DNA from 4 places in the Mesorhizobium sp. GW821-FHT07A06 genome. Region 1 is predicted to be linked to each of the others. Evidence: riboswitches for the same ligand, from Rfam matches in the RefSeq annotation. Region 1 holds a riboswitch; each other region holds the start of a gene.
What was found. A riboswitch is a leader RNA that binds a small molecule or an ion and turns the genes downstream of it on or off. The one in region 1 is predicted to bind cobalamin.

Region 1 (7,699 bases):
TCGGCGTCATTTCCGAACTGGTCAATGACGACGGCACCGTCAAGCGCGGCCCGCAGGTGCAGGCTTTTGCCGAGGAGCATGGCCTCAAGCAGGTGTCGGTCGCCGACCTCATCGCCTATCGTCAGCGCAAGGAAACGCTGGTCGAGCGCGTCGCCTGCTCCGATATCGACACGCTCGGCGGCAAGGCACAGGTCTTCACCTACACGCTGCCGTGGGACACGATGCATCACGTCGCTGTCGTTTTCGGCGACATCCGCGACGGCGAGGACGTGCCGGTGCGGCTGCATTCCGAGGATGTGGTGACCGACGTCTTCGGCCCTAGCCATCGGTTGGACGGCATCATGAAGGCGATGGGCGAGCGCAAGCGAGGCGTCATCGTCTATTTGCGCGAGGGTTCCGTCGGCGTCGCGCATCAGGAACGCAAACGGCCTGCAAGCGGCGACCGCGAGGATCATGAAGAGGCCCGCCGGCGCGAGAACGAATGGCGGGAGATCGGCCTCGGCGCGCAAATCCTGAAGGACCTCGGCATTTCCTCGATCAACCTGATCGCCTCGCGCGAGCGCCACTATGTCGGCCTCGAAGGCTTTGGCATCCACATCGCGAAGACCGAGATTCTCTAGGCCATGTTGATATTCAGGAGGTCGGCCTGACGTGAATCTCGACATGGCCAGGCTGTCACTCGGCCGGAACGGCAGCGGCGTCGCATTCCTCCAACTCGCATTTACGGGTGGCAAGGCTGCGCTGGCCGAGCAGCACGGTGGCAAGCGCGATGGTGCCTGCCGCCACTGAAACCCAGAACCCGCTCTGGGCGCCGAATGCGTCCACCACGGCGCCGGCGGCGAAGGAGCCGAGCGCCATGCCGATACCGATCCCCGTGGTCACCCAGGTGATGCCCTCCGTCAGCATCGCTTCCGGCACATGCCGTTCGATCAGGCCGAATGCCGTGATGAAGGTCGGCGAGATGGCCACACCGCTGATGAAGACGGTGAGTGCCAGAAGGGGCACGGTGCCGGCGGTGAGCGGCAGCAGCGTGCTGACCGCGATGACGGCTACCGCGATGGCCAACTGGCGTTGCAGCGGTGTTTTCAGATTGAGCGCGCCGACAATGATGCCGAGCACGAACGACCCCAGCGCGTAGACGCCAATGACGAGGCTGGCGGCGCCGGGTTGGCCAAGTTCCTTGGTGATAGCCACGGTGCTGACTTCCGTCGTCGCGAAGGTGGCGCCGATGAAGATCAGGGCGAATGTGATGATCTGTACCGGGCGCAGGCGAATTGCGGAGCCGCTCGAGCCTGCACCCATTGGCCGCACTTGCGGCTCGGTCGAGCGCTGCAGGATGAACGCCGTCGAGCCCAAGGCAAGGAACAGCGTGCTCGCCAGCATGCCCGCTTCCGGGAACAGGGCGGCACTCAAGCCCACCGACAGCGATGCTCCGGCGATGTAGACCAACTCATCCGCCGCCGACTCGAAGGCGAAGGCGGTGTTCATCTCGGGCCGACCGCGGAAAAGCTCGGTCCAGCGTGCGCGCACCATCGCCGGCATGCTGGGCATTGCGGCGGCCAGCAGAGCCGACACGAACAGCGTCCAGACTGGCCAGTCCTGATTGGCCGACGCAATCAGCGTCAGGAATGCGAGCACGGAGATGATTGTGGTGGGCACGACGATCCGGGTCTGGCCAAGGCGGTCGACCAGTCTTGATATTTGCGGCGCCAGGAAAGCGTTGGCCAATGCGAATGTCGCCGAGACAGCGCCGGCCAGCCAGTATTCGCCGCGCGTCTGTGACAGCATCGCCACGATGCCGATAGGCGCCATGGCGATCGGCAGGCGCGCCAGGAAACCGGCGGCTGCGAAGCCTTTGGCACCGGGTGCGCGAAAGATCTCTGAGTAAGGGTTTTGCATGATCCGGTTCCTCGACAAAGGGCGATCTGACAATTACATACGGAGCGTATGAGAACTAGATAGATCATACGCGGCGTATGTCAATTGGCATACGGGGCGTATGTAAGTAGGGCCAGAAGATGCACAGACCCCGCAAGGAGATGATCGCCGAGACGCGCGCCAAGCTGATCGCAGCTGCGCGCCAGGCCTTCGGGACGATCGGATATGCCGAAGCGTCGATGGATGATTTCACGGCATCAGCCGGACTGACGCGCGGCGCGCTCTATCATCACTTCGGCGACAAGAAGGGACTGCTGGAGGCGGTTATCGCCGAAATCGACGGCGAGATGGCGGCTCGGGTGAACGAGGTCGCCTCGAGAGCGCCGACCCGCTGGCAGCGTTTCGTCGACGAATGCACCACCTATATCGAGATGGCGCTGGAGCCGGAAATCCAGCGCATCATGTTCCGGGATGGCCCGGCTGTGCTGGGCGATCCGGCGCAATGGTCGAATGCCAATGCCTGCGTTGGCTCAATGACCGATCACCTGACAGCGCTGCAGGGGGAAGGGGTGGTCGTCCCGGGCGTCGACCCTGAAACGGCCGCACGCCTTATCAACGGGGCGAGCAGCCAGGCGTCGCAGCGGATCGCCAATTCAAACGACCCCGAAGCCACGTCGAGGAAGGTGGTGTCGGCGTTCAAGCAACTGCTTGAGGGGCTGCTCAAGGAGCCGGGTCCGCAATCGAACTGAAGTCCCTTCTGCGGCCTGGTGCCCGCTCATGATTGACAATCCGCGGGGTGAGCGCATGCTCCCTAGCCATCTCTGAGGGGAGATTCGGGGCATGTGGGATTTCGATATCGGCAGGTCGGTGTCCATCATGATGCGGACCTGGCCTTTCATTGTCTTTCGCATGATCGTCTATTTCGGCATCACGCTGGCCTACATCATGGCGACCGGCACGGGCGCCTCGGTCGGCTATGGCGTCGGCCATATTTCCACCGATCCCGATGGACCGCTGTCCTTTGCCTTGTGGGGCGGCGTGGTCGGCTTCGGCATCGTCTCCATCGCCGTCTACTGGATCCGCGAATACATCCTCTACGTCGTCAAGGCCGGCCATATCGCCGTCATGGTCCACCTGATCGACGGCCATGATGTCCCTGACGGCCAGAACCAGATCGCCTATGCCCGGCAGGTCGTGACCGAGCGTTTCGCCGAGGCCAACATCCTTTTCGTCGTCGACCAGCTGGTCAAGGGCGCCATCCGCGCCATCACCGGCCTGCTCGGCGGCGTCGCCGCCTTTCTGCCCATTCCGGGCCTGAGCGGCCTGGTCTCCTTCATCAACACGGTGATCCGCCTGTCGCTCACCTATATCGACGAGATCATCCTCGGCTACAACATCCGCATCAACTCGTCCTCGCCTTTCGAAACCGCGCGCCAGGGCGTGGTTCTCTACGCCCAGAACGGCAAGACCATGGTCAAGAACGCCGTCTGGCTGGCGGTCATCATGTGGGGCGTGTCGTTCGTGATCTTCCTGCTGATGCTGGCCCCGGCCGGCGCCATTCTGTTCATGATGCCCGGCCAGCTCGCCGGCTGGGCCTTCGTGCTGGCCATCGTCTTCGCCTGGGCCTTCAAGGCGGCGTTCATCGAGCCCTTCGCCATCGCCTGCCTGATGCAGGTCTATTTCAAGACCATCGCCGGCCAGGTGCCTGATCCGGCTTGGGATGCCCGGCTGGCCGAGGCGTCATCGAAGTTCCGGGAACTCAAGGACAAGGCGCTTTCCTCCTTCGGCGGCTCGCGCTGGGGCACGGCCGGCGCGACGCGCTGATCAGCCGGGCTGGCCTGTGCGGTATCGACGGCTTTCAGGCGCGCCACCGCTGACTTGAGCGGTGCCTCGCCTTTCCCGCAAAAGGTCTCGCTCATGATCAGTTCGGGCAGGGGCAGGCGCCGGCCCCAGCCATGCGTTTCAAGGTCCGGTTTGGGCGCGAACTCGGAAACCCGGCCGACGCAGAGATAAGCAATCGGCGTTACATGGTCGGGAATGGAAAGCAGGCTTTTCAGCGCCTGCGCCTCAATGATGCTGACCCAGCCGACGCCGACGCCTTCGGCGCGTGCCGCCAGCCAGAAATTCTGCACCGCGCAGACCGTGCTGTAGAGGTCCATCTCCGGATTGTGCCAACGTCCCAGCGGCGAGCCCTTCGAGCGCTGTCGGTCGCAGGTGATGCAGATGTTGAGCGCGCTTTCGCAGATGCCTTCCAGCTTCAGCTTGCGGTAAAGCGCCTGCCGATCTTCCTCGATTTCTGGCAATTCCTGTTCTCGCGCGGCCAGGAACAGGTCGCGTACCTTCTCCCGTCGCGCGGCATCGCGGACGACGATGAAATTCCACGGCTGCATGAACCCGACCGATGGCGCGTGATGGGCGGCAAGCAGCAGCCGCGCCAGCACCTCATCGTCGAGAGGAGCAGGCAGGAAATGACTGCGCACATCGCGCCGCGTGAACATGGCACGGTAGACTGCGTCGCGCGCCATCTGGTCAAATCCGTCGCCGACAGGAGCGGTCATAGCATCCGGCATCGCTTGTCCCCTTGCGATTGCAAACCCATGTCCTCCGCCTGACCATGCGGATGACGGTGCCTGCCAGGCCGGTCTTCTGGCTCAGGATCAACCCGCGTCCGGTGCCTTCCCGTCATCGACAGTGGCATTTACCGGCGCGGTCCCCCTCACAGCGTTGGGCACGCCACGGAATTCAACCGTGTTCCCGATTCTCCCGCTTGCGGCGGGCACCAGGCAGTGAAGGCGACCTTATGCCGAAGCGTCCGCGCCGCCAATCCCCACAGCGACGCCAATGGACGCAGAAGCGATTTTCCCCAGCCATTGGGCCGCGACGCATGGCCATCGCGGCGTTGGGGCACTAGATAGGGACGATGGCCACTCGTCTCTACACGCATCCGATCTTCCTTGAACACATCACGCCCCCCGGTCACCCCGAGCGGCCGGACCGCTTGCGCGCCATCGAGCGCGTGCTTGACGACGAAGCCTTTGCCGAGCTTGACCGCGTCAAGGCGCCGGAAGGCGACGAGGCCACCATCCTTTACGCGCATCCGGCCGATTTCGTCGCGCGCGTGCGCGCCGCCATCCCCGACGAGGGCATTGCCCGCATCGATGCCGACACCACCGCCAGCCCGAAGAGCTGGCAGGCGGTGATAACCGCGATCGGCGCCGCCAACGCCGCCGTAGACGACGTCTTCGCAGGCCGCGCCGACAATGTCTTCGTCGCCGCCCGGCCACCCGGCCACCATGCCGAAAAGACCACGGCAATGGGCTTTTGCTTCTTCAACACGGCGGCGATCGCGGCCCGCTATGCGCAGAAGAAGCACGGCGTCGAGCGTGTCGCCGTCGTCGACTGGGATGTGCACCACGGCAATGGCACGCAGGATATTTTCTGGGACGATCCCTCGGTGCTCTATTGCTCGACGCACCAGATGCCGCTTTATCCTGGCACTGGCGCAAAGAGCGAGACCGGCGCCGGCAACATCGTCAATGCACCATTGGCGCCGCGGACCGGCAGCGAGGTGTTTCGCGATGCCTTCCTGTCGCGCGTCCTGCCGGCGCTCGACAATTTCGCGCCCGACCTCATCATTATTTCGGCCGGTTTCGACGCGCATCACCGTGATCCGCTGGCCGAGATCAACCTGACCGAGGACGATTTCGACTGGGCGACCGGCCAGCTGATGCAGCGCGCTGCCCGCCACAGCGGCAACCGGCTCGTCAGCCTGCTCGAGGGCGGTTACGATCTGCAGGGACTGGCATTTTCGGTCGCCGCCCATGTCGGGCGACTGATGAAAGGATGAATGATGGCTGCTGAGACCAACGAAGACGTCAAGGCGATGAGCTTCGAACAGGCACTCGACGCGCTGGAGAAGATCGTCGATGATCTGGAGCGTGGCGACGTGCCGCTCGATCAGTCGATCCGGATCTATGAGCGCGGCGAGGCCCTGAAGGCGCATTGCGACCGGCTGCTGAAGGCGGCCGAGGACAAGGTCGAGAAGATCAGGCTATCGCGCGATGGCAAGCCGGTGGGAACAGAGCCGCTCGACGCGGACTGAGGCCTGGCCGCGAACCATGGTCTTGCCTCACCGGTTTTTGGACACGATCATGATTGAAACTCGTCCCGATTGAAACAGCTCCAGGACAAGAGGAGATACGGAAGCGATGTGCAGAAACATCAAGACCCTGTTCAATTTTGATCCGCCGGCAACCAATGACGAAGTGCGCGACGCAGCCCTTCAATTTGTCCGCAAGCTGAGCGGAACGACGCGGCCCTCGAAACAGAACCAGCATGCGTTCGACCACGCCGTGGAGGCCATTGCGGCATCGGCGCGCGAACTTCTCGATTCGCTCGAAACCAACCAGCATCCGCGCAACCGCGAAGAAGTGGCCGCCAAACTGCGGGCAAAGGCGGCGATCCGCTTTGCCTGATGCCGCCAAGGCGGTTGCCGAACGCTGATAAGGAGAGTTCATGAGCTTCTTCCCGGGGAAAGACCCTGAAGCCGGCGACGCCTTTGCCAGCGACCAGATCGAACTGATGGTCATCCCGAACGCCAAGGACATTGGCGGCTTCGAGGTCCGTCGCGCTCTGCCGACCGCCAGGAGGCGGCTGGTCGGGCCGTTCATCTTCTTCGATCGCATGGGGCCGGCGATCCTGCGTGCAGGCCAGGCGCTCGACGTCCGTCCGCATCCGCATATCGGCCTGTCGACGGTTACCTATCTGTTCGACGGCAAGATCAGGCATCGCGATTCGCTCGGTACCGAAATGGTCATCCAGCCGGGTGACGTTAACCTGATGACCGCAGGCCGAGGCATCGTCCACTCCGAGCGTACGCCCGAGGAATTGCGCGGCGCGCCGATGTCGATCTCCGGCCTGCAGACGTGGCTGGCATTGCCGGACGGCAAGGAGGAAGTGGCGCCCGTATTCGAGAACACCGCTGCCTTGCGGCTGCCCGAGATCGATGCCGAAGGCGTCACGGGCCGCGTTGTGATCGGTGACTTCCAGGGACTGCGTTCCCCGGTACGGGCCGACGCCGACACGCTCTACGCCGACCTCAGGCTGGCGGCCGGCGCCAGCATAAAGATCCCGGCCGATGCGGAGGAGCGCGCCATCTACACACTGGAAGGCGAGGTCACGATTTCGGGTGACGTCTTCCCGGCTGAACGCCTGCTGGTGTTCCGGCCCGGCGACGAGATCATCGTGTCGTCGCACACCGGCGCGCATTTCATGCTGTTCGGCGGCGCCTCGCTCGGCTCGCAGCGCTACATCTGGTGGAATTTCGTCTCCTCCTCCAAGGAGCGCATCGAACAGGCCAAGCAGGAATGGAGGACGGGCCGCTTCGATATCGTTCCTGGAGACGAGAAAGAGTTTATTCCGCTGCCGGAGAACTGAGGAAAATCGGCGAGGGGACCTGCTTGATCCGCGTCACCGACACGCATTTACTTTCGCAGGCCGGCGGCCTATCCCGCCGTTGAACAGAAAGCCCGAACTCCCGTGAACGCAACGCCGCATACGCCGCTTCTCGACAAGGTCCGCATTCCGGCGGATTTGCGTGCGCTTGACGAGAGCGAACTGCCGCAACTGGCATCAGAACTCCGTCTCGAACTGGTCGACGCGGTGTCCCGCACCGGTGGCCATCTTGGCGCCGGCCTTGGCGTGGTCGAACTGACGGTCGCGCTGCACTATGTCTTCAACACCCCGGACGACCGGCTGATCTGGGATGTCGGCCATCAGGCCTATCCGCACAAGATCCTGACCGGCCGCCGCGATCGCATCC
Region 2 (7,699 bases), on a different contig from region 1:
TCCAGTTCCGGTCGGCCCGGGGCTGGGTATCGGCCTGTCGGACAATGTGCGCGGCCGTTTTCCAAGAGGGACGATCGATATCGCGATGCGGCAGCATGTCGACGGTTCAAATGTCGAGCATTGAGACGGGCTTTACCTCATGAAAATCCTTAGTGCCGAAGCGAAATACTATCGATGGCCGCGGCCCGTGCCGGTCTCCAATGGCAAGCATACCTGGACCGATATGCAGATGGGCGTGGTCACCATCATAACCGATGATGGTTTCACCGGCGTCGGCATCGGCAGCGGCTCACCGGGAGAAAGGCAGTTCAGGGAAGAATTCTGCAGGCGGATCATAGGCGTGGATCCAACGATGACCGAACGGATCTGGGCAATGCTTTCAGACAGCAAGATGTATGGACGGCGCGGCTTCGAGACCGCGGCCCTTGCCCCGATCGACATGGCGTTGTGGGACATCAAGGCGAAGCTTGCAGGTCTGCCGCTGCACCGGCTGGTCGGCGGTTATCGCGATCGCGTGCCCATCTACATAGCGGGTGGCTACTACAGTTCCGACAAGACGCTGCGGGATCTGCAGGCTGAAATGACCGGCTATGTCGAGAAGGGCGCGAAGGCCGTCAAAATGAAGGTAGGGCGGCTCTCACATGTCGAGGATGCGGCCCGCGTCGGCGCCGTTCGCGCGGCGCTCGGGCCTGACATCAAGCTGATGATCGATGCAAACTGTGCCTATCGCGCCCATGAGGCCATTCAATTTGCCAGACGGGTAGAGGCCTTCGACATTGCCTGGTTCGAGGAGCCGGTCGGGCCGGAGGATTATGCCGGGTTCTCAAGGGTCGGTATGCAGACGTCGATCCCCATCGCCGCAGGAGAGCAGGAGTACCGTGTCCACGGCTTTCGCGATTTGATGGCAACCGGCGTGGTAGGCATTGTCCAGCCGGATGCTCGCTGGATGGGCGGGGTTACGGAGTTCATGAAGGTTTCCGCGCTCGCACAGGCGCAAGGCGCCGCCATTGCCGCGCACGGACCACAGCACATCCATCTGCCGCTGATCGGCGCAATCCCGAACGGCATCTATGCCGAATATTACGACGGCGATTTCGACACCCCTTACGGATCGGTTTTCCTCGAGACGTTCTCGATCGGCGATGACGGCAATGTCGCGCTCTCGCAGGTGCCAGGTGTCGGCTACGCCTTGAACAATGAGGTGCTGGCCAAACTGCTTGCGTGACAGGCAGCTTCGGCTCCGAAGCTCAAATCCAGCGCCGCACCCGCTTCGCGTAGTCGCGGTATTTCTTGCCGAATTTCGCCGCCAGTATCTTTTCCTCGCCCTCGATCGCCAGCTTCTGGGTGAGGAAGGCGGCGATGAAGGCAAAGAGCAGGAACCAGGCTATCCCCGTGACAAAGGCGACGCCGATCAACAGCAGTGTGTTGGCCAGATACATCGGGTTGCGGGTGACGCCGAAAGGGCCCGTCGTGACGAGATGGTCGGGCACGGCATTGGGATTGAGCGTTGTCCTGGCCCGCATCATGGTGCGGATGGCGGTGAACCAGAGTACGGCGACGCCGAACAATGCCACCCAGCCCGCCGCGAACAGGAGGTCGCCCAGGAGATCGCCGATCCACGGCAGGGGGTAGAGCATGCCGAGGATGACGCTGACGGCGATCGCCGCGGTGTAGATAACCGGCGGCCACGGGATCACCCCGGGCTTCGGCAGGGTTTCGGTCATTGCGTTCCTCCCTCATCCATCTTGTCTTCGGTCTGGGCCGTGCAGCTGCCGGCCAGATCGCCCAGATGCGCCCTGAACTCCGCAGTCTGGTCGTTGTTCTCGAGCCGATCAAGAGATGCTTCGCCCTCGAGCGTCGTCAGCATGCAGCCGCAATAGCTCGAACAGAAGGTCGCGTTGCGCGTCTGCTCGCACGAGCGCTGGCAGGTTTTGAGGAAATTGACCTGCGGGGTTTCGACCTGGGCCGGCATCACTTGCGAGAACAGCCAGACGCAGCCGATCAGCAGCGGCTGGTGGATCAGGTAGAAGGCGAGGCTGTGGCGGCCGATGAAGACCAGCGGGTTGGCCCAGCGTCCGGGTTTGAGGTGCGCAAGGCGGGCTCGCATGCCGGATGCGGAGGCGAGTTTCGCCACTGCGATGCCGACAAGCACCGCGCCGAACCATGGAAACAGCGGCACATAGTCGTTGGATCGCGGATTGATCGCCGACAGGCCGATCCACCACAGCCAGGGATGATCCAGAGCCTCGAAGCGCAGATAGATGGGCGCCGCGATGACGAGCGCGGCAATGACAAGCGTCAGCAGCGCGGGCAGCCGCAGGAAGGCAAGGCCGAGCAGGCTGGCGAGCGCGATCTGGTGGAGGATGCCGAAGAAGATGAAGCCGTCAGGCGTGGCGATCCGCGTGACGACCGAAATGGCGATCGCCGCTCCGGCAACCATGGCGAACCGCTTCCAGAAGCCGTTCCAGCGGATTTGCCGGCCATGGGCAAGGTACAGGCTGACGCCGACCAGGAACAGGAAGGTCGAGGCGATGCAGCGCGCATAGATCTTCCACCAGCCGAAGGCCGTGAGGCCCGGGTCGGTGTAGCCGAAGAATTCCAGGTCCCAGGTGAAATGGTAGCTCGCCATGGCCAGCAGCGCGATGCCGCGCACGATGTCGATGGCGACGATGCGCCGGGATGGCTCCGGAACGGGTACGGTCGGCGTATGGATGGTCATGGTCTCGCGATCTGATTCAGCCCCGCTTGAGGACTATCACGGTTGGACGGGACAGAAGAAGGCCGCGAGCAGCGGCATGGGCGATGTCTCTTGCATCAGGCGCCGCTTTAGGCCAGCGCCGGGAAGTCTTTGACCGACTTCGCTTTTTGCCGGATATGCGTCGGTTTCCTCTTAATCGCCCGGAAGTGGCCAAGGCAGATTTGGCCGGTGATTCTGCTTTTGGGGAAGCAATGTCCACCCATGTGCGCCATCCGATCTGGCTCCCGGCCCTCAAGGCCGCGGATGCGCGCACCTTCGCCTCGCTCTACGCGGTGGAGTCCTTTGCCCGAGCCACGGTGTCGAGCGTCATCCCGATCCAGGCCTACGAGATCCTGCACAACGAGCAGATCGTTTCGATCCTCTATACCATCGTGGCGCTGCTCGGCCTGTCGGTGACCTTGTTCATGCCGATGCTGATCCGCCGCTTTGCCCGGCGCTGGGTCTATACGGCGGGCGCCTGCCTGCTCGCCATCGGCTCGCTGTTCTTCGTCACCCATACGCTTGCCGGGCAATTGGCCGGGATGCTGTGCCGGGTGATGGGCGCCAGCGCGCTGTCGATCACGCTCAATCTCTACATCATGGACCACATACGCAAGACCGACTTCATGCAGGCCGAATCGCTGCGCATGGCGTGGTCGATGCTGGCCTGGACCGGCGGGCCGACGCTCGGCATCTTCCTGTATACACGCTTCGGCATCTATGCGGCGCATGGAGCGGTGGCGGTGTTCGCGCTGGCCTTGCTGGCGCTGTTCTGGACCTATCGGCTGGGCGACAACCAGTCGATCCGGCCCGGCAGGACCCGGCCGGCCAATCCGCTCGCCAATATCGGCCGCTTCGTCGCGCAGCCCAGATTGAGGCTCGCCTGGCTGATCGCCTTCGGCCGCTCCTGCTTCTGGACGACGTTCTTCGTCTATGGGCCGCTGTTCATGGTGATCACCGGCCAGGGCGATATTGCCGGCGGCCTCCTTGTTTCGGCCGGCAATGCGCTTTTGTTCATGGCGATCTTCTGGGGCAAGGCCGGAAAACGCTTTGGCGGCCGGCGCACCATGACATTTGCCTATTTCGCCATGTCGGCCATGCTGCTGGCCGCGGGCACGGTGGGAGCGACCGCACCGTTGTTGACCGGCGCTTTCCTGCTTGGTGGCGCGTTCTTCACCATCGCGCTCGATGCCCTGGGCTCGACCGCCTTCATGCGTTCTGTGCGATCTTATGAACGGCCGCAGATGGCTGCGGTCTACCGCACCTATCTCGATTTTTCCGAACTGACGCCGCCGCTGGTCTATTCGGTGGTGCTGGCCTTCTTCGGACTGGGCTCGGTATTCGTCACGCTCAGCCTGCTGGCGGCGGCGTGCGGCTTCGTGACCTGGCGCTACCTGCCGAAGTCGCTGTGAGGATCACGGTGAAAGTGCCGCATGGCGCTCGCGCACCCAGTTGTGGAAGCGGTGCAGTTCATATTCCTCGGGCATCAGCACGCCGGCGGCGTGGCGCATCGAACGCAGGCCTTTCTGATTGACCTCGCAGATCGCCGCATCCTCCTCCAGCACCTGTGTGCCGAAGGCGATGATGTTGTCGATGTCGGTCGCGGCCAGCGCCTCGGGCGCGAACAGCCATTCGGCGACAAGTTCCGTCTGTTCCGGCCCGAGCGGTACCAGCCGAACTGTCCTGACATAGTCGACATGGCCGACGATGAACATCGAGGGCAGGCTGGTGGCGTAGGTCTGGCCGGCGGCGCGTTCGGCTGGCGTCAATCCCGAGAAGACCGGCCCATGGGTCTTGCCGTCGCTAGACCAGGTTTCGGCGCCCGCCCGCAGGCCACCGGAAAACTCCGGCGCGTCATTGTCGGCGTGGCGGGTCCATTCGGGGTCGTCATGCCGGCTCATCAGGCCGCGGCCATAGATCGGCACCAGCCGCGACAGGTCCTTGTGGACGCCCGGACAATGCAGGCACTCGTTGAAGTTCTCCCAAAAGATCTTCCAGTTGCAGTGCATCACCTTGCGCAGCACATGGCCCGCCACCAGCTTTTCCAAAGGCCAGTTGCCGAGATTGCCGGAGGCTGGGTCGAAGGATGCCTGCGCCGTGCCGTCCGCATCTTCCTGCAAATTGATGAACACGAAGCCGCGCCATACGGAGAGTGCGACGCGATAGAGCGAATGGTCGGCCTTGTCGAAGCCATCCGGCAATGATTTCGACGGCACGCGCACGAGGTCGCCGCGCAGCGAATAGGACCAGGCATGATAGGGGCAGGTGATCAGCCGCGCCTTCAGCCGGCCCTCGCTCTCCTGGCAAAGCTGCGAGCCGCGATGCCGGCACGTGTTGTGGAAGGCACGCAACGCGCCGGTGTCGTCGCGCAGAACGATGATGTCCTGCGTGCCGATGCGGAATCGGCGAAAGGCCAGCGGCTGGGCCAGATCGGCCTCGCGGCAGACCAGCAGCCAGTTCTTGTACCAGATGGCATCGAGGTCCAGTTGATAGGCCGCTGCGTCCCAATAGGCCGATGAGGGCAGGGTGGGTTCGGCCTGGGTCAGGCCGTTATAGGGATCGCGCTCGCTGGCAATGGGCTGCATGGCTGGCTTCCTGTGAAGTGGCCAGCCGACACCCGGCCAGCATAATTGTCAATTGTGGCGCCGATGACCGCTGATGTTGCCGGCATGGCGTAATCGCGCTGGTTACCGGCGGAATTTGGTTTGCCGGAGGCGGTGATTCTGCCTATAGTCGCTGATGTCGTCGGTTCCATTTTGGAGCCAAGAGGGAATGCGGTGCGGGCTGACTTGTTGCCCAATGCCGTTGCTGCCCCCGCAACTGTGTGCGGTAGTCCTCTCCATATGCCACTGAAGATTTGTCTTCGGGAAGGTGGGGAAGGGCGCTGATCCGTGAGCCAGGAGACCTGCCGGCGACAGGAAACTGACTTCGATGCCCTCGGGTGGAGGGTGAAAGGACAAGACATGACTACCGCTTCCGTCTCCCTCGGCGCTTCCGTCTCCTCGCAGTCGCGCTTCATGCAGCTGGCGCTCGCCGCGCTGCTCGGCACCTTCATCATCGGCTTCGTCGGCTTCTCGCATATCGATGCGGTCCACAATGCCGGTCATGACAACCGGCATTCGATGGCGTTTCCCTGCCACTGACGAGGACCTGACATCATGAATCTGTTTCGCAACGTCGTGTTCATCGCGGCGATCGCGGGGCTCGTGGCCGGCGTCGTTCTCGCCTGCATGCAGGCCTATGCCACCGTGCCGCTGATCCTCAAGGCGGAAGTCTACGAACAGGCCGAAGGCGGCCACAGCCATGACCATGCCGCGGCACCCGCGGCCTCGGCTGATGCCGCCAGCGGCAACGCAATGAGTTCCGCCGCGCCAGCGGCATCGAATGCCATGAGCGCCGCCGCCCCGGCTCCGGCCGCAGCGGCAGCTCCGGCCGAGGACGAGGGCTGGGCGCCGGCCGACGGCTTCGAACGTTTTGCCTTCAACGTGGTGTCCAACGTCGTCACCGGCATCGGCTTCGCGCTGATCCTGGTCGCTGTTTCGGAATTCGCCGGCGGCATCGGCAACTGGCGCCAGGGCGTGTTCTGGGGCCTGGCCGGCTTTGCCGTGTTCACACTGGCGCCCGGCCTCGGCCTGCCGCCGGAACTGCCGGCCATGCCGGCGGCCGACCTCACGCAGCGCCAGATCTGGTGGGTGGCGACGGTGATCGCGACCGCCATCGGGCTTGGCCTGATCGCGTTCCGCAAGTCGCTGCCGCTTGCCATCCTTGCGGTGCTGCTGATCGTGGCGCCGCATATCGTCGGGGCGCCGCAGCCCGACAGCTTCGAGACACCGATCCCGGAAGGCCTGCACCACCAGTTCGTGGTGGCGGTGACGCTGACCAATCTGGTGTTCTGGCTGGTGCTTGGCGCTGTCGTCGGCGTTGTGCGCGGACGCTTCACCGGCACCGCGAACAGCCTGCGCGACAGCTTTGCCTGATCGCGGCAAGCTGACCTTCATCATCGGTGGTGCGCGCTCGGGAAAGAGCGCGCACGCCGAAACCCTGGCGACGGCGTTGCCCTCGCCGTGGGCCTATATCGCCACCGCGCAAGCCTATGACGACGAGATGCGCGAGCGCATAGCGCTGCACCGGTCGCGACGCGGGGCGGGCTGGGCCACCATCGATGCGCCGTTCGACCTTGCCGGCGCGCTCGAGGCTTTGCCCGATAGCCGCCCGGTGCTGATCGACTGCCTGACGCTGTGGCTGACCAATCACATGCTGGCAGACCACGACCTGGGGCTTGAATGCCGGGGGCTGGCGGATGTGTTGTCGCGGCCGCGCGGGCCGTGGTTCGTGGTATCCAACGAAGTCGGGCAGGGCATCGTGCCGGACAACGCACTGGCGCGCCGTTTTCGTGATGAGGCCGGCCGGCTCAACCAGCAGATCGCGGCGATCGCCCATACGGTGCTGCTGATGGTGGCGGGGCTGCCGCTCAAGGTGAAATGAGATGACCGATATCGACGGCAAGACCAACGAAGACCGGGACGAAGAGCGCCACCGCGCCAAGATGGCCAAACGCAAGGCGGTGCAGGACGCCGAGGTGGCGAGCAAGACGGTCGAGAAAGGACTGCTGATCGTCAACACCGGCCCTGGCAAGGGCAAGACGACAGCCGCCTTCGGCTTGGCGCTGCGGATGCTTGGCTATGGCAAGCGGGTCGGCGTCGTCCAGTTCATCAAGGGCAAGTGGCACACGGGCGAGAAGGATGCTTTCGCTGCCTTCGGCGACCGCGTCGTCTGGCACGCGATGGGCGAGGGCTTCACCTGGGAAACGCAGGATCTGAAGCGCGATATCGCGGCGGCGGAAGCCGCCTGGGCCAAGGCGCTGGAGCTGATCGCCGATCCCTCCATCAGCCTTGTGGTGCTCGACGAGCTCAACATAGCGCTGCGCTACGACTATCTCGATCTCGACACGGTGGTTGCTGC
Region 3 (7,699 bases), on a different contig from region 1:
CTCGATCGCCGCCTTGGTGACCCAGCCTTCCTGCTCCTGCGCGATCATCAGCAAGGGAATGATCGCCGACTGCTCGCGGCCCTTCGGGTACTTCTTGATCCATTGCTTCGCCGCTGCCGCGTTCGCCTTGTTGAAGGCGAAGGACGCTGGCTGGACGCTGGCTTCTGCGAGACGGCGGACTGACATTTAGCGATCGACCTCACCAAACACGATGTCGAGGGAGCCGAGAACGGCGGTGACGTCGGCCAGCATGTGGCCGCGGCAGAGGAAATCCATGGCCTGCAGATGCGCGAAACCGGGCGCGCGCAGCTTGCAGCGGTAGGGCTTGTTGGAACCGTCGGAGACCAGATAGACGCCGAACTCGCCCTTCGGCGCCTCGACCGCCGCGTAAACCTCGCCGGCCGGCACACGATAGCCCTCGGTGTAGAGCTTGAAGTGATGGATCAGCGCTTCCATCGAGCGCTTCATCGCCTGACGCTTCGGCGGCACCACCTTGCCGTCGAGGTTCGAGACCGGGCCGGTGCTTTCCTTGCCGAGCAAGAGGTCGACGCACTGGCGCATGATACGGGCCGACTGGCGCATTTCTTCCATGCGCACGAGATAACGGTCGTAGCAGTCGCCGTTCTTGCCGATCGGAATGTCGAAGTCCATTTCCGAATAGCATTCGTAAGGCTGCGACTTGCGCAAATCCCAAGGCGCGCCCGAACCGCGCACCATGACGCCGGAAAAGCCCCAGGCCCAGGCATCGGCCAGCGAAACGATGCCGATATCGACATTGCGCTGCTTGAAGATGCGGTTGCCGGTCAGCAGCTTGTCGAGATCATCGATCGACTTGAGGAACGGGTCGATCCACTTGCCGATGTCCTCGACCAGTTGGCGCGGTAGATCCTGATGGACGCCGCCGGGGCGGAAATAGGCGGCATGCATGCGCGAGCCGGAGGCGCGTTCATAGAACACCATCAGCTTTTCGCGCTCGACGAAGCCCCACAGTGGCGGCGTCAGCGCGCCAACGTCCATGGCCTGCGTCGTCACATTGAGGATGTGCGACATGATGCGGCCGATTTCGCAATAGAGCACGCGGATCAGCTGGCCGCGCCTCGGCACCTCGATACCGAGCAGGCGCTCGGCGGCGAGCGCGAAGGCATGCTCCTGGTTCATCGGCGCGCAATAATCGAGCCGGTCGAGATAGGGCACCGCCTGAAGATAGGTCTTGGCCTCGATCAGCTTTTCCGTGCCGCGATGCAAGAGCCCGATATGCGGATCGACGCGATCGACGACTTCGCCGTCCAGCTCCAGCACGAGGCGCAAAACGCCGTGCGCCGCAGGATGTTGCGGACCGAAGTTGATGTTGAAATTGCGGACGGAGGTCTCAGCCATTGTGGCGCCTCAATTCGTCTTGGCTTTTTCGTCGCCCGGCAGGACGTAATCCGTCCCCTCCCACGGCGAGAGAAAATCGAAATTGCGGAATTCCTGCTTGAGCTCGACCGGCTCGTAGATGACGCGCTTGGCTTCGTCGTCGTAGCGAACCTCGACGAAGCCGGTCAGCGGGAAATCCTTGCGCAGCGGATGGCCTTCGAAACCGTAGTCGGTCAACAGGCGGCGCAGGTCGGGATGGCCCGAGAACAGCACGCCATAGAGATCGTAGGTCTCGCGCTCGAACCAGTCGGCGCCGGGATAGACGCCGGTGATCGACGGCACCATTGTCTCCTCGTCGGCCTGCACCTTGACGCGGATGCGGACATTCTGCTTCGGCGACAACAGATGGTAGACAACGTCGAAGCGCTTGGCCCGCGACGGATAATCAGCCCCACAGACATCGATGATCGAGATGAACTGGCAGCGCGCATCGTCGCGCAGGAAGGTAACCACTTCGATGAGGTCGCGCGGTTCGACATGGATGGTGAGCTCGCCATAGGCGAGCACCGCGTCATTGACACGACCGATCAGCTTTTCGCCGAGATAGGTCGACAGTTCGCTCAGGGATGCTGCCATGGATTTACCGTTCGATCGTGCCGGTGCGGCGGATCTTCTTCTGCAGGAGAAGAATGCCGTAGAGCAAAGCTTCGGCGCTCGGCGGGCAGCCGGGCACATAGATGTCGACCGGCACGACGCGGTCGCAGCCGCGCACCACCGAATAGGAATAGTGGTAGTAACCGCCGCCATTGGCGCAGGAGCCCATCGAGATGACGTAGCGAGGCTCCGGCATCTGGTCGTAGACCTTGCGCAGCGCCGGCGCCATCTTGTTGGTCAGCGTGCCGGCGACGATCATGATGTCGGACTGGCGCGGAGACGCGCGCGGCGCGACACCGAACCGCTCCGAGTCGTAGCGCGGCATCGAGGTGTGGATCATCTCGACCGCGCAGCACGCCAGACCAAAGGTCATGAACATCAGCGAGCCGCTGCGCGCCCAGGTGATCAGCGCCTCGGTCGAGGTGACCAGAAAGCCCTTGTCGGCAAGCTCATTGTTGATCTCGAGGAAGAAGGGATCGTCCTCCCCCACCGGCCTGCCGGTGTTGGGATCGATGATGCCCTTCGGCTTCGGCGCGACGAGGGTGCCTGAACTGTCGTTCAATCCCATTCCAGCGCTCCTTTTTTCCATTCATAGGCAAAGCCGATGGTCAGCACTGCCAAAAACACCATCATCGACCAGAAGCCGAGCATGCCGATCTTCGAGAAGGACACGGCCCAGGGGAACAGGAAGGCCACTTCCAGGTCGAAGATGATGAACAGGATCGACACCAGGTAGAAACGGATGTCGAATTTCATGCGGGCATCGTCGAACGAGTTGAAACCGCACTCGTAGGCGGACAGCTTTTCGGGATCGGGATTGCGGTAGGCCACCAGGAACGGGGCGGCCAGCAGCGCCAGGCCGACGACCAGTGCCACGCCTATGAACAGGACGATAGGCAGGTACGAACTGAGAAGTGCGTTCATGCAGCGGCTTTCCGTTGGCGCCAATCCACGTTGATTACAGCACCGGACCTTATTGCGGAAGCGTGACAGTTTAACCGCTGAACCGTTTTAAGGGCCTATGCTGCAACGCGGCGAGGGTTAGCGCAGCACTTCCAGCGAAGCAAGTCAAACCTTGTTCAAAACGCCGACCTGGACGGCATATCCGGAGAAACTGGTCCGATCCGCTCCTGTTTGATTTCCTTCGCTTTTTACTCCACTTTTCTCTCCTGACATGGTTGCCGCCAAAACCCTGCTAGCATGGGTTGGAATCACCACGCAGGTTCCGCAAAACTGGACGCCGGTTTTGCGACAAGAAGCTGCCCAGACAAAGACCGACCCACAGCCGAAGCCCCTCAGAGTGATGCCTGCATGAAGGAAAAGATCTCTCTTGCCGCGGCCCGCCGCATTGCACTCGCCGCTCAAGGGTTTCTCGATCCGCGCCCAAATGGCACACCCGACCGCCGTCATCTCGCCCGTGTGCTGTCCCGCACCGGCCTGCTGCAGATCGATTCCGTCAGCGCGGTGGTGCGCGCTCATTATATGCCGCTCTATTCGCGCCTGGGCCCCTACCCGCTCGCTTTGCTCGACAATGCCGCCGTGACGCGCAAGCGCACTGTGTTCGAATACTGGGCGCACGAGGCCTCGTTCCTGCCGGTCGAAACCTATCCGCTGATGCGCTGGCGCATGCAGCGGGCCGAGCAAGGCGATGAAATGTATCTGGGGCTGGCCAAATGGGGCCGCGAACACGCCGCCTATATAGAAGACATCTACCGCGCGGTCGTCGAGCGCGGCCCGATCGCCGCTTCGGCGCTCGAAGGCCAGAAAGGTTCGGGCGGCTGGTGGGGCTGGAGCCATGCCAAGCACGCCTTCGAATGGCTGTTCTGGGCCGGGCGCATCACCACGGCGCACCGTCGCGGCTTCGAGCGCTTCTATGATTTGCCGGAGCGCGTGCTGCCGCAGGCGATCCTCGATCTGCCGGTGCCCCCGGCCGAGGACGCGCATCGCGAATTGCTGCGCATTTCCGCCCGCGCCCATGGCGTGGCGACGTCAGGCGACCTGCGCGACTATTTCCGGCTGTCGCCGGCCGATATGAAGGGCCGGCTGGAGGAACTGGTCGAGTTGGGCGAATTGCTGCCGGTGCGCGTCGAAGGCTGGGACAAGCCGGCCTACCTTCACAAGGACGCGCGCCTGCCCCGGAAAATCGAGGCCCGCGCGCTGTTGGCGCCGTTCGACCCGGTCGTCTTCGAGCGCTCGCGTTCGGAGCGGCTGTTCGATTTCCGCTACCGCATCGAAATCTACACGCCGGCTGAAAAGCGCCAATACGGCTATTACGTCCTCCCCTTCCTGCTCGGCGACCGGATCGTCGCGCGCGTCGACCTCAAGGCGGACCGGCCAGCGAGCGTCCTGCGCGTCCATGCCGCCTACCCTGAGCCCGGCGCCCCGCCTGAAACCGCCGCGCAGCTTTTCGAGGAATTGAAGCGGATGCAGGGCTGGCTTGGCCTTGAACGCATGGACGTGACGCCGGCAGGCGATCTGGGCCCGGCGCTGGCCGACATCGCCATGTTGTAAGCTCGCGTTGACACCGCTGCCTGCAAAAGCCTAAATCCCGTCCAGACGGTCCCTTGCCCGCAACGGCAGGGGCTAAGAGGGAATGCGGTGCGAGGTGAAAGATCTCAAATCCGCGGCTGTCCCCGCAACTGTAAGCGATGAGCCTAGGCCGAAAGCCACTGGGAATTCCCGGGAAGGCGGCACCCAAGGCGATGACCCGCGAGCCAGGAGACCTGCCGTCTGCGACAAGAGAATCCGATCGCCCGGCGGGTTTCCGGGCAAGGAGCCCGGCTTTTTGGACCAGAACGGCAGTTTTTCGGCTGGCACAGCGGACAATTCGTCCGCCGACAGCGAAGCCTTGGCCGGCGTCACGGTCATCGTCTGCGCCTCCTGTCGCGACGAGACCGGCTCGGACGCCCATCCCCGCGCCGGCGAACTGCTGGCCGAGGACACGCGCCACGCCGCGGCCGATGACAACATCCGCGTCCGCACCGTCGAATGCCTCGGCAATTGCAAGCGCCGGCTGAGCGCCGCCATCCTGCGCGACGGCTGCTGGAGTTATGTGTTCGGCGACCTGACCGCGGCCAGCGGCGCCGACCTCGTCACCGGCGCCAAACTCTTCGCCACCTCGACGGACGGCCTCATTCCATGGCGTGGCCGGCCCGATTCCCTCAAGCGCGGCCTCGTGGCCCGCATTCCTCCCCTCGACCTGTTGAAGGATTGATCATGAGCGCCCCAAATTCGACCGGCAATCTCTCCCGCGTCCCCTGCACCGTCGTCACCGGCTTCCTGGGCGCCGGCAAGACGACGCTGGTTCGCCATCTCCTGGAAAACGCTGGCGGCAAGCGCATTGCCATCATCGTCAACGAGTTCGGCGACATCGGCATCGACGGCGAAATCCTGAAAGGCTGCGGCATCGACACCTGCCCCGAGGAGAACATCGTCGAACTGGCCAATGGCTGCATCTGCTGCACCGTGGCCGACGATTTCGTGCCGGCGCTGGACCAGATCCTGTCGCTGACGCCGAAGATCGACCACATCCTGATCGAAACCTCGGGCCTCGCTTTGCCCAAGCCGCTGGTCCAGGCGTTCCAGTGGCCGACGGTGAAGAGCCGCGTGACGGTCGATGGCGTGATCGCCGTGGTCGACGGCCCTGCTTTGGCCGAAGGCCGCGTCGCCAACGACATGGACGCCTTGCAAGCGCAGCGCGCCGGGGATGAGAGCCTCGACCATGACGACCCGGTCGAGGAAGTGTTCGAGGATCAGATCGCCTGCGCGGACCTGATCATCCTGTCGAAGAGCGACCTGATGGACGCCGCCGGTTCGGCCCGGGCCAACGCCATCGTCAACGAACATTCCGCCCGCGCCGTGAAGATCGTGCCGACCTCGCACGGCAAGGTCGACCCTTCCATACTGCTCGGGCTCGGTCTCGCCGTCGAGGACGATATCGAGAACCGCAAATCCCATCATGACGGCGCTTTCGACCACGAGCACGACGACTTCGACACCTTCATCGTCGACATCCCTTCGATCGCCAATCCGGACGAGCTGGCAAGGCGCGTCGCCACTGTCGCCGAAGAAGAAAATGTGTTGCGTGTGAAAGGTTTCGTCGAGGTCGGCGGCAAGCCGATGCGGCTCCTCCTGCAGGCCGTCGGCCCGCGCGTCAATCATTACTATGACCGCGCCTGGACGGCCGAGGACGACCGCCGCTCGCGCCTGGTCGTCATCGGCCTCAAGGGGCTGAACCGCCCGGCAATCGAGCGTATACTCGCCGGCTGATTTTCAGACACGGGCCGCGATGCATATCCTCACCACGACCTCCGCCTCGCTCGACGACCTCGCCGAGCCGGTCGATCTGCGGCAGACGCCGGCGGATATCGTGGCGCTGTCCTTCACCGACAGCGATCTTGCCGGGCTGGCGGCGGCGTGGAAGGCCGATGCCGGCCGCCTGCCCTCGATGCGGCTGGCGGCATTGCGCGACCTTCGCCATCCCATGTCCGTCGACCTCTGGGTCGACGGCGTCGCCCGCCACGCCAAGATCATCCTGGTGCGCATCCTCGGCGGCCACGATTGGTGGCGCTATGGCTGCGACCAGTTGGCCTCGATCGCCCGCGAGCGCGGCATAAAACTGGCGCTGCTTCCCGGTGAAAGCCACGACGAGGATCTCAGGCTGATCGAAGCCTCGACGCTGCCGCGCCAGGAATTGGACGCGCTGCTCGGCTATTTCCGCGAAGGCGGCCCGGCCAATATGAGCGCGCTGGTGCAGAGGCTGGCGCGGCTGGCGGGCCAGGATGCGGCCGTTGTTGAGCCGGTGGCAGTGCCAAAAGCCGGCTACTACGAGCCCACACGCGGCGTCGTCCCCCTCCCCCTCGAGGGGAGGGTCCGGCCGCAGGCTGGGAGTGGGGTCCTCTCCACAGCGCGCCGACGCTCTGAAGTGCGCCGACCTCAAGAAACGCCACACCCGGTCGTACCGGCCGCATCCGACCCTGCGGGCCACCCGCCCCTCAAGGGGGAGGGAAAGGTCGTGCCGATCCTGTTCTACCGTTCGATGCTTCTGGCTGCCGATGTTGCGCCGATCGATGCTCTTTTCGAAGCGCTGCGCCAACGCGGCATGCTCCCGGTCCCCATCTTCGTCTCCAGCCTGAAAGACCCGGCGTCACTGGCCTTTGTGGAAACCGCGTTCGCCGTACTGAAGCCCGCCGCCATCCTCACCGCGACCGCCTTCGCGTCAGGCGCCGAGCCCGGCGTCGAAACCCTGTTCGACCGTGCCGGTGTGCCCGTCTTCCAGGCCATCGTCGCCACCACCCGCCGCGACGTCTGGGAAAACAACCAGCGCGGCCTGGCGCCCGCCGACCTCGCCATGCATGTCGTGCTGCCAGAACTGGACGGCCGCATCCTCGCCGGCGCGATTTCCTTCAAGGGCGAAAGCGATGTCGATCCGGCACTCGGCCACCGTGCCTTCGTCAACCGGCCGGAGCCGGATCGCGTGGCGCAGGTGGCCGACCGCGTCGCGGCCTTCATCAAGCTGCGGGAGACGCCTCGAGCCGAGCGCAGGCTGGCTATCCTGATCCCCGACTATCCCAGTGCTCCCGGCCGTACCGGCTATGCTGTCGGCCTCGATGTGCCGTCGAGCGTGCTGGCCATGCTGCATGACCTGAAGGGACAGGGCTATGCCGTTGAAGGGATTCCGCAAACGCCG
Region 4 (7,699 bases), 460 kb from region 1:
GACCGCGCATCGGTCGGCCGAATTCTACTACGTCCCGTTCTCCGGCTATGCGCAGTTCATCGCCAGCGACTTGAGCGACGCGGCGACCAGCGCGCGCCCGACCGAGGATGACGAGGCCGGACTGAGGACACTGCGCCGGCTGCGCACCGGGCTCGCCTGGCTGCCGTCGCTGCGCCGCCGGCTGATCCAGGGTGCCGTCGCCAAGGTGCGGGCCGAGGACTATGTGCAGGACTGGCTCAATGTCTATGCCAGCGACCGGCAGACCAAATTCAACGAGATGGAATATCACCTTCCGTTCGAGGAAGGACCGAAGGCGCTGGCCGAAATCATCGAGCTGACCGAGAAGCGCTTTCCCGAGGTCTATTTCCCGATGGAGGTGCGCAGCGTCGCGGCTGATCAGTTCTGGCTCTCGCCCTTCTACGACAGGCCGACCTGCTCGATCGCCATCCACCATGACGCGGCGAACGATCCGTTGCCGTTCATGCAGGCGGCCGAGCCGGTCTTGCGCAGATATGGCGGCAGGCCGCACTGGGGCAAGATGCACAGCCTGAAGGCGGCGGACTTCAGGAAGCTCTATCCGCGCTGGGACGATGCCATGGCGGTGCGCCGCGACATCGATCCGCAAAACCGTTTCGTCTCGCCCTACATGGCCGGCTTGTTCGGCATCGAACCATGAGCGCCTATTTCGCCAATCTTTCGCAGGCGCTGGAGCAGGCCGGTATTTTCCAGCCCTGTCTGGTGCTGGATCGCGACCGGCTGGACGGCAACATCGCCCTGGTGAAGGCCAGGCTTGATCCCGGCCTTGCCGTGCGGCTGGTCGACAAGTCGCTCGCTTGCCTGCCGCTGCTTTCGCATATCGGCAAGACGCTTGGAACCGATCGCTTCATGACCTTCCATCCGCCGATCAGCGCGGCGGTGCTGAGCGCGTTCCCGCATGCGGATCTGCTGTACGGCAAGCCGATGCCGGTCAGCGCGGCGAGAGCGGCGCTGGTGAAGGGCGACGCCGACTGGTCGCGTGTCTGCTGGCTGATCGACAGCGACGAAAGACTGGCGGAATATGGCGCGCTGACCGCCGAGCTCGCTATCGAACTGCGTATCGCCTTCGAGATCGATGTCGGCCTGCATCGCGGCGGGTTTGCCACATCGGAGGCCTTGTCGCGGGCGTTGAAGATGCTGCCGGCCCACAAAGGGCTGCGCTGCGAAGGCGTCATGGCCTATGAGGCGCACGCACCGCACATTCCCGGCCTGTTCGGCGGGCCGGGCAGGGCGTTGGCGCGGGCCTCGGAGCAGGCCGCCGATTTTTTGGCGCGCCTAGGCGCCGACCAGCGAAGCATCCTCAACATTGGCGGCAGCAAGACCGCGCTGCTTCATCACCGCGGCATTGCCAATGAGGTGTCGATGGGCTCGGCCTTCGTGCTGCCCGGCGATTTCGACACGCCCGGTCTCGAAGGTTTCCAACCGGCGGCTTTCATCGCGACGCCGATCCTGAAAGTGGTCGAACCGATGCTGCCAGGCCCGCCCGCCGTCTCCCGCCTCTTGCAGGCGCTTGGCCGGTTTCCGCGCAAGGGCTGCTATCTCTATGGCGGCAAGTGGATGGCCGAGCCGGTATTTCCGGAAGGCATGAAGACGAACGGTTTGCTCGGCCTGTCCTCCAACCAGCAATTCATGGGCCTGCCGGCCGACGCTGCTGTGATGCCCGGCGACCATGCGTTCCTGCGGCCGACGCAAAGCGAGGCCGTGCTGCAGCAATTCGGGCCGATCGCCGTGCTTTCCGGCGGCAGGATCGTTGATCGCTGGCCGGTGTTGCCGATGATGTGAGGGGCGCCACTGCGGTCATGATTGGCGCTCCGGCCCCCCCGCGATGTCCTCATTCTAGGGCGGACCAAGGAGCGAAGCGACGCGCGCAGACCCTAGAATGACGAAGTTGTGAGGTTGTATTGCTTCAATCATTTTATTGACTAAGTCAACTAATTGGTCGATCCTTTCCATGACAGGAGAACCATCCCATGACCGTCCACAACCTCCCCAACAAGCACCTGATCGACGCGGTGCGGGCTTTCAACCGCTTCTACACCCGCCAGATCGGCCTGCTCGACGAAGGGCTGCTGAAAAGCGCCTTCTCCCTGACCGAGGCGCGTGTGCTCTACGAACTGGCGCACCGCGACGGCCTGACCGCGACCGACCTCGGGCGCGACCTCGGTCTCGATGCCGGCTATGTCAGCCGTCTGCTGAAGAAGTTCGAGCGCCTTCACCTCATCTCCAGGTCGACGGTGGTTTCGGACGCCAGGCAATCGTCGATTGCGCTGACCGCGGCGGGCAGGAATGCCTTCGCGCCGCTGAACAAGGATTCGCACGACCAGGTCGCGGCGCTGCTCGATCGGCTGCCCGCGTCGGAGCAGGACCGGCTGGTGAAGTCCATGCGGACGGTCCAGGCTCTGCTGGGTGAAAGCGCAGAGCCAAGGATCCCTTATCTGTTGCGCCCGCTGCAGGTCGGCGACATCGGCTGGATCACCCGCCGGCAAGGCATGCTCTACGCACAGGACTATGGCTGGGACGAAACCTATGAGGCGCTGGTTGCCGAAATCCTCGCGGCATTTGTCAAATCCTTCGACCCGAAATGGGAACGAAGCTGGATCGCCGAGCGCGAAGGCGAGGTGGTCGGCTCGGTCTTCGTCGTGCGCAAATCGGATCAGGTGGCGAAGCTGCGCCTGCTCTATGTCGAACCTTCGGCGCGTGGCCTCGGCATAGGCAGGCGACTGGTCGAGGAATGCATCGGCTTTGCCCGTGCGAAGGGCTACAACACGCTGACCTTGTGGACCAACGATATCCTGATCGCCGCCCGGCACATCTACCAGGCGGTCGGCTTCAAACTGACCGAGGAAGAACCGCACCACTCCTTCGGCAAGGATCTGGTCGGCCAGACCTGGGACTTGGAATTGTGATCTCTGCTAAGCCTTGACGGGTATCCAGATCTCCAGTCCGCCATTGCCGCTGCGCGGATCGAACTCCGGGCCATAGCGTTCGAATTCGGGGGCGTCCGCTATCTCGTGCCCGGAGGCCGGCAGCCATTTGTTCCAGATCGTGTTGACGGTCCGGCGGATAGTCGAGATGTGTTCGCGATGCGAAAACACCGCGTATTTCTGGGCGGGTATGCGCACGCGGCTGAGTTCCCTTGGAAGGTCGGAAAAGTCGGTGACCTCGACACCGGCGACGTAGTCGAAATTGCCGGCATCGTCGCCGTTGGCGCAGACACCGTAGGCGACGTCGCCAGTCTCGCTCGGAATGTTGCCGATATAGGGGCCGAAGCGTTGCCACTGCATCGGAATGGCGGCGCTGGTTTCACAGTTGTAGCGTTCGCCGAGCCCAGCGATCAGCAACGGCCGGCTGGTCTCGAAGCGCGGTGGTTCGAGGGCGGAAAGAAAGGATTGGTCCATCAGGATCGGCTCCACGAGGTCGAGGGTGTTGGTCGAGCCTTGCGCGCGCACCATCTCCGGCGTGGTGCCGAACTGGTCGCGGAAGGCGCGGGTGAAAGCCTCATGCGAGCTGTAGCCGGCATCGAGCGCCACCGATAGGATGTCGGGCGCTCCGCCGGCCAGCCGGCGCGCCGCCTCGGTCAGCCTGCGCGCGCGCATGTAGCCCATGACCGAGCGGCCGGTGGCGGCGCCGAAGGCGCGCGTCACATGAAAGCGCGACACGCCGCTGCTTTGGGCGACATCGTCGAGCGAGATCGCCTCCGGCAGATGGCTCTCGACGAACCATAGCGCTTTCTCGGTCGGGTTCATGGCTCCTCGCATTGAGGGGATCATCTTGCCACCTTCGCGCGCGGCAGTTTGATCGGAATTGCGCTCGCCGCGCAATCCGGACGGCAACGCTCCGCAGCCAACAGCATCTGGCTCGCTGGCTTCTTCCGGCAGCAAGCTCTCACTTGACGCCGCCGCGCGCTATCGTCTAAGACGTAATGTAATTACATAACATATAAAATTCGAGCGCCGCGGCGGGATCGACAATGCACCGAGAAATCCGTTGCGAAGCAATTGGGGGAAAACTACGATCGAGTGGTGATGGTCCCCGAGTCGAAAGGCGAGGGGTGAAAAGGGAACACGGTGAGACCCAAGAGGTCGAAGCCGTGGCTGCCCCCGCAACTGTAAGCGGTGAGCAAGATCCGAAATGCCACTGGCCGGCAAGGCTGGGAAGGCAGGATTGCGCAAGGACCCGCGAGCCAGGAGACCTGCCATCACCAAGTTGACCGGACGGGGTGTGCCGGGAGGAAACGTGGACGTCGGTCTTGTCGGCCGGCTCGCCAACATCCTTCCGTCGCCAGTTTTGGAAAGTGACGGAAGTTGGACGGCGCCATCGATCACCGCATCATCGTGTGCACGCTTTGCCGTGATGTTTCGACCGGCATCAGGTCGGGCGAAAGCCTATGCGCCGATTTGCGCTCCCGGCTCTCGGCCCACGATGAACCCGCCGTGGCGCATGGCTTCACGATCGAAGGCGTCGAATGCATGGCGGGCTGCGCACGGCCGTTGACGGTAGCCTTCCAGGCTCCGGGCAAGGCCACCTATCTTTTCGGCTCCGTCGATGCCGAGGCCGATGTTGGCGACCTTGTGCGATTTGCCAGGCTTTACGCCTCGCTTGCCGACGGCTGGTGCAATTCCGGACAACGTCCGCCGCGACTGGCCGGCAAGACGCTGGCTCGCATCCCGGCGCCGGGCAAGCTGGGGGGGATAGTCGATGACAATGCCACTTCTTGAAGCGCGCGACCTGGGTGCCGTGGCGAATGGCCGGAATCTGGTCCATGCGGTCAGCCTCTCCATCGCCACCGGCGATCGTCTCGCCATCATCGGCCCCAATGGCGCCGGCAAGACGACGCTGCTGCGCATGCTGTCGGGCATGCTCAGGCCAAGTTCGGGCGAGGTGAAGCTTGGCGGGCGACGCCTGGACAGAATCTCGACAGCCGAGCGGGCCCTGCACATGGCCGTCGTCGGCCAGACCGACCAGCCGGATCCGCGGCTGGCGGTGATCGACTATGTCGAACTCGGCCGCGTTCCGCATGCCGGCCTGAGGCGCAGGAGCGAGGAGCGCGACATCGTCGTCGATGCCTTGCGCCGGACTGGGCTTCTACCGCTGCTTGGCCGCACGATCGGCTCGCTGTCCGGCGGGGAGCGCCAACGCGCCCAGCTGGCGCGCGCCATCGCGCAGGAACCGAAGGTGTTGTTCCTCGACGAGCCGACCAACCATCTCGACCCGCGTGCTCGCGGCGAGCTTCTCGAACTCGTCGCCGGCTTCGGCATGACGGTGATCGCGGTGCTTCACGACCTGACCCTGGTGGCGCCTTTCGCCACCAGGGTCGCGGTGATGAACGAAGCCCGGCTGCACGCGTTGGCCGCACCGCGCGAAGCGCTGACGCAAGAGCTGATCCGCGAGATTTTCGGTGTCGACGTGTTTCGCCTGCGCCATCCCACCGAGGACCGCGAACTGACCGTGTTCGATGTTCCGAACCGCGCCGCGCCGCCATCCTGAACGAACCCATCCCCATCGGCACTGTTCAACCAAGGAGCAAAATCCGTGAAACGTCTCGCCTTGTCGCTCGTCTTTTCTTTGCTGGCCTCTACCGCCTTCGCTTTCCCCGTCACCGTCGACAGTTGCGGCAAGCCGTTGACCTTCGACGCGCCGCCCAAGCGCGCCGTCATCCACGACCTCAACATGGCCGAGATGGCCTTCGCGCTGAAGCTGCAGCCGTCGATCGTCGGCCTGACCGGCATCACCGGATGGTACAAGGTCGGCCCCGAATTCAAGGCCGAGCAGGGCTCCATCCCGGAACTCGCGCCCAAATACCCGACGCTCGAAAACCTGGTCGCCGTCGAGCCCGATTTCTTCTTCGCCGGCTGGTACTATGGCATGAAGCCGGGTGGCGACGTGACGCCCGATACGCTCGCCCCGCACGGCATCAAGACACTGGTGCTGACCGAAAGCTGTGTCCATCTCGACAAGAACCGCCCGGCGGCTTCCATGGACCTGCTCTATGGCGATGTTGAAAAGCTGGGCAAGATCTTTGGCAAGGAGACAGAGGCGCAGAAGCTTGTTGCCGGCTGGAAGGCGCAACTCGCCGACATCACCGCGAAGGTCGGCAGCGCCAAGGGAACCCGCGTGTTCCTCTATGATTCCGGCGATGACAAGCCGTTCACCGCCGGAAAATTCGCTATTCCCAGCGCCATGATCACGGCCGCCGGCGGCGACAACATCATGGCCGACATGGACACCAGCTGGGGCAATACGGACTGGGAAACGGTGGCCTCGCGCAACCCGCAATTCCTCATCCTGCTCGATTACCAGGATGGCGGCGGCTACAGGAAACTGCTCGATTTCTTGAAGGCCCATCCGGCAATGAGGGAGACGGACGCGGTCAAGAACGAGCGTTTCGTGGCGCTGCGCTATGCCGAACTGACGCCCGGACCTGCAAACATCGAGGCGATCGCCAAGATCGCCAAGGCGATGCATCCGGAAGCGTTCTGATGCTTCTTGCCCCCGGGCATAAATCCGGCGCGCTTTCCGGGCACAAGGGATTCGCGTTGGCGATGGTGGCGGGCATGGTGGCGGTCGTCGCCCTCGTGCTGCTGTCGATCGCCTATGGTTCGACGCTGATCCCGCTGAGCGACGTCATCGGCTCGCTTGGCCATGCCGTCGGGCTGCATGAACACCAGGTGTCGGGCCCGGTCGGCAAGATCGTCGTCGATCTCAGGCTGCCGCGCACGATCCTGGCGATCTGTGTCGGTGCCGGCCTCGGCATGACAGGTGCGTTGCTGCAGACGGTGACCCGCAACGATCTCGCCGACCCGTTCCTGTTCGGCCTGTCGTCGGGAGCCGCCGCCGGCGCTGTTTCCGTCATCACCGTCTTCGGCGACAGTTTTGGCATCTGGACCTTGCCCATCGCGGCCTTCACCGGCGGCATACTGGCCGCCTGCATCGTCCTGCTGCTGGTCGCACGGGTAAGGGGACAGGGGCCGGAGCGGCTGATCCTCGCCGGCCTTGCCGTCTCCTTCCTGTTCACGGCATTGACCAATTATCTGGTCTTTGCCGGAGACCAGCGCGCGGCCCATTCGGTGCTGTTCTGGACGATGGGCGGGCTGGGGCTGGCGCGCTGGGACAATGTCTGGCTGGGCGCCTTGGGAGCCGGCACGATCGCGGCCTACGGGCTGTGGAACCACCGCAGGCTGGATGCCTTCCTGGCCGGTGAAAGTGCCGCCGAAAGCCTCGGCGTGCCGGTGGCGCGCATGCGCAGGGCGACGTTTCTCGTCGCGGCCTTCTCGACCGCAATTCTCGTCTCGGTCGCCGGCGTCATCGGCTTTGTCGGATTGATGATCCCGCATCTTTCGCGGCCGCTGGCCGGTCCCTTGCATCTGCGCCTGATCGCCAGCTGTGCATTGTTCGGGGCGGTGCTCTTGCTGGCAAGCGATCTTCTGGCACGGACGCTGCTGCCGCCGCAGGAACTGCCGATCGGCATCATAACCAGTTCGCTCGGTGCCTTCTTCGTCGTCACGCTGGTCGTCCGAAACCGCCTGTGAAGAAGGCCGATTCCCGCCTGACCGGCTGTCTCCAGCGGTTCACGGATTGCCATCCACGGTCGCGTTGCAAGACCGCCACGCATATTTGCCGGCTTTCACCATCACGTGACATCTTGAATAGTAAGCACGCTTAT

Region 2: it holds a riboswitch for cobalamin, as region 1 does, so the genes downstream of both, AC07SZ_RS07020 (CbtB domain-containing protein) here and bluB (5,6-dimethylbenzimidazole synthase) in region 1, are expected to answer to the same signal.
Region 3: it holds a riboswitch for cobalamin, as region 1 does, so the genes downstream of both, AC07SZ_RS07260 (DUF1636 family protein) here and bluB (5,6-dimethylbenzimidazole synthase) in region 1, are expected to answer to the same signal.
Region 4: it holds a riboswitch for cobalamin, as region 1 does, so the genes downstream of both, AC07SZ_RS02735 (DUF1636 family protein) here and bluB (5,6-dimethylbenzimidazole synthase) in region 1, are expected to answer to the same signal.

What each region holds. Positions count from the first base shown of each region.
Region 1 covers NZ_JBWKRC010000001.1:93,350-101,048, forward strand. The annotation lists gene ribB (3,4-dihydroxy-2-butanone-4-phosphate synthase) at 1-620, shown strand, start outside; gene AC07SZ_RS00485 (MFS transporter) at 676-1,899, opposite strand; gene AC07SZ_RS00490 (TetR/AcrR family transcriptional regulator) at 2,019-2,627, shown strand; gene AC07SZ_RS00495 (hypothetical protein) at 2,719-3,702, shown strand; partial or broken gene bluB (5,6-dimethylbenzimidazole synthase) at 3,789-4,448, opposite strand; cobalamin riboswitch at 4,498-4,677, opposite strand; gene AC07SZ_RS00505 (histone deacetylase family protein) at 4,799-5,725, shown strand; gene AC07SZ_RS00510 (exodeoxyribonuclease VII small subunit) at 5,729-5,980, shown strand; gene AC07SZ_RS00515 (DUF2277 domain-containing protein) at 6,087-6,353, shown strand; gene AC07SZ_RS00520 (pirin family protein) at 6,394-7,314, shown strand; gene dxs (1-deoxy-D-xylulose-5-phosphate synthase) at 7,417-7,699, shown strand, end outside.
Region 2 covers NZ_JBWKRC010000002.1:320,039-327,737, reverse strand. The annotation lists gene AC07SZ_RS07050 (mandelate racemase/muconate lactonizing enzyme family protein) at 1-124, shown strand, start outside; gene AC07SZ_RS07045 (mandelate racemase/muconate lactonizing enzyme family protein) at 140-1,225, shown strand; gene AC07SZ_RS07040 (methyltransferase family protein) at 1,248-1,724, opposite strand; gene AC07SZ_RS07035 (heparan-alpha-glucosaminide N-acetyltransferase) at 1,721-2,719, opposite strand; gene AC07SZ_RS07030 (MFS transporter) at 2,950-4,149, shown strand; gene AC07SZ_RS07025 (aromatic ring-hydroxylating oxygenase subunit alpha) at 4,153-5,322, opposite strand; cobalamin riboswitch at 5,467-5,664, shown strand; gene AC07SZ_RS07020 (CbtB domain-containing protein) at 5,701-5,880, shown strand; gene AC07SZ_RS07015 (CbtA family protein) at 5,896-6,714, shown strand; gene cobU (bifunctional adenosylcobinamide kinase/adenosylcobinamide-phosphate guanylyltransferase) at 6,707-7,222, shown strand; gene cobO (cob(I)yrinic acid a,c-diamide adenosyltransferase) at 7,224-7,699, shown strand, end outside.
Region 3 covers NZ_JBWKRC010000002.1:366,657-374,355, forward strand. The annotation lists gene AC07SZ_RS07230 (NADH-quinone oxidoreductase subunit E) at 1-186, opposite strand, end outside; gene AC07SZ_RS07235 (NADH-quinone oxidoreductase subunit D) at 187-1,377, opposite strand; gene AC07SZ_RS07240 (NADH-quinone oxidoreductase subunit C) at 1,387-1,992, opposite strand; gene AC07SZ_RS07245 (NuoB/complex I 20 kDa subunit family protein) at 1,997-2,578, opposite strand; gene AC07SZ_RS07250 (NADH-quinone oxidoreductase subunit A) at 2,569-2,934, opposite strand; gene AC07SZ_RS07255 (winged helix-turn-helix domain-containing protein) at 3,322-4,521, shown strand; cobalamin riboswitch at 4,551-4,755, shown strand; gene AC07SZ_RS07260 (DUF1636 family protein) at 4,796-5,224, shown strand; gene cobW (cobalamin biosynthesis protein CobW) at 5,227-6,279, shown strand; gene cobN (cobaltochelatase subunit CobN) at 6,299-7,699, shown strand, end outside.
Region 4 covers NZ_JBWKRC010000001.1:550,598-558,296, forward strand. The annotation lists gene AC07SZ_RS02715 (D-arabinono-1,4-lactone oxidase) at 1-676, shown strand, start outside; gene AC07SZ_RS02720 (DSD1 family PLP-dependent enzyme) at 673-1,818, shown strand; gene AC07SZ_RS02725 (bifunctional helix-turn-helix transcriptional regulator/GNAT family N-acetyltransferase) at 2,007-2,942, shown strand; gene AC07SZ_RS02730 (GyrI-like domain-containing protein) at 2,949-3,782, opposite strand; cobalamin riboswitch at 4,046-4,250, shown strand; gene AC07SZ_RS02735 (DUF1636 family protein) at 4,341-4,754, shown strand; gene AC07SZ_RS02740 (ABC transporter ATP-binding protein) at 4,735-5,523, shown strand; gene AC07SZ_RS02745 (ABC transporter substrate-binding protein) at 5,569-6,516, shown strand; gene AC07SZ_RS02750 (FecCD family ABC transporter permease) at 6,516-7,565, shown strand.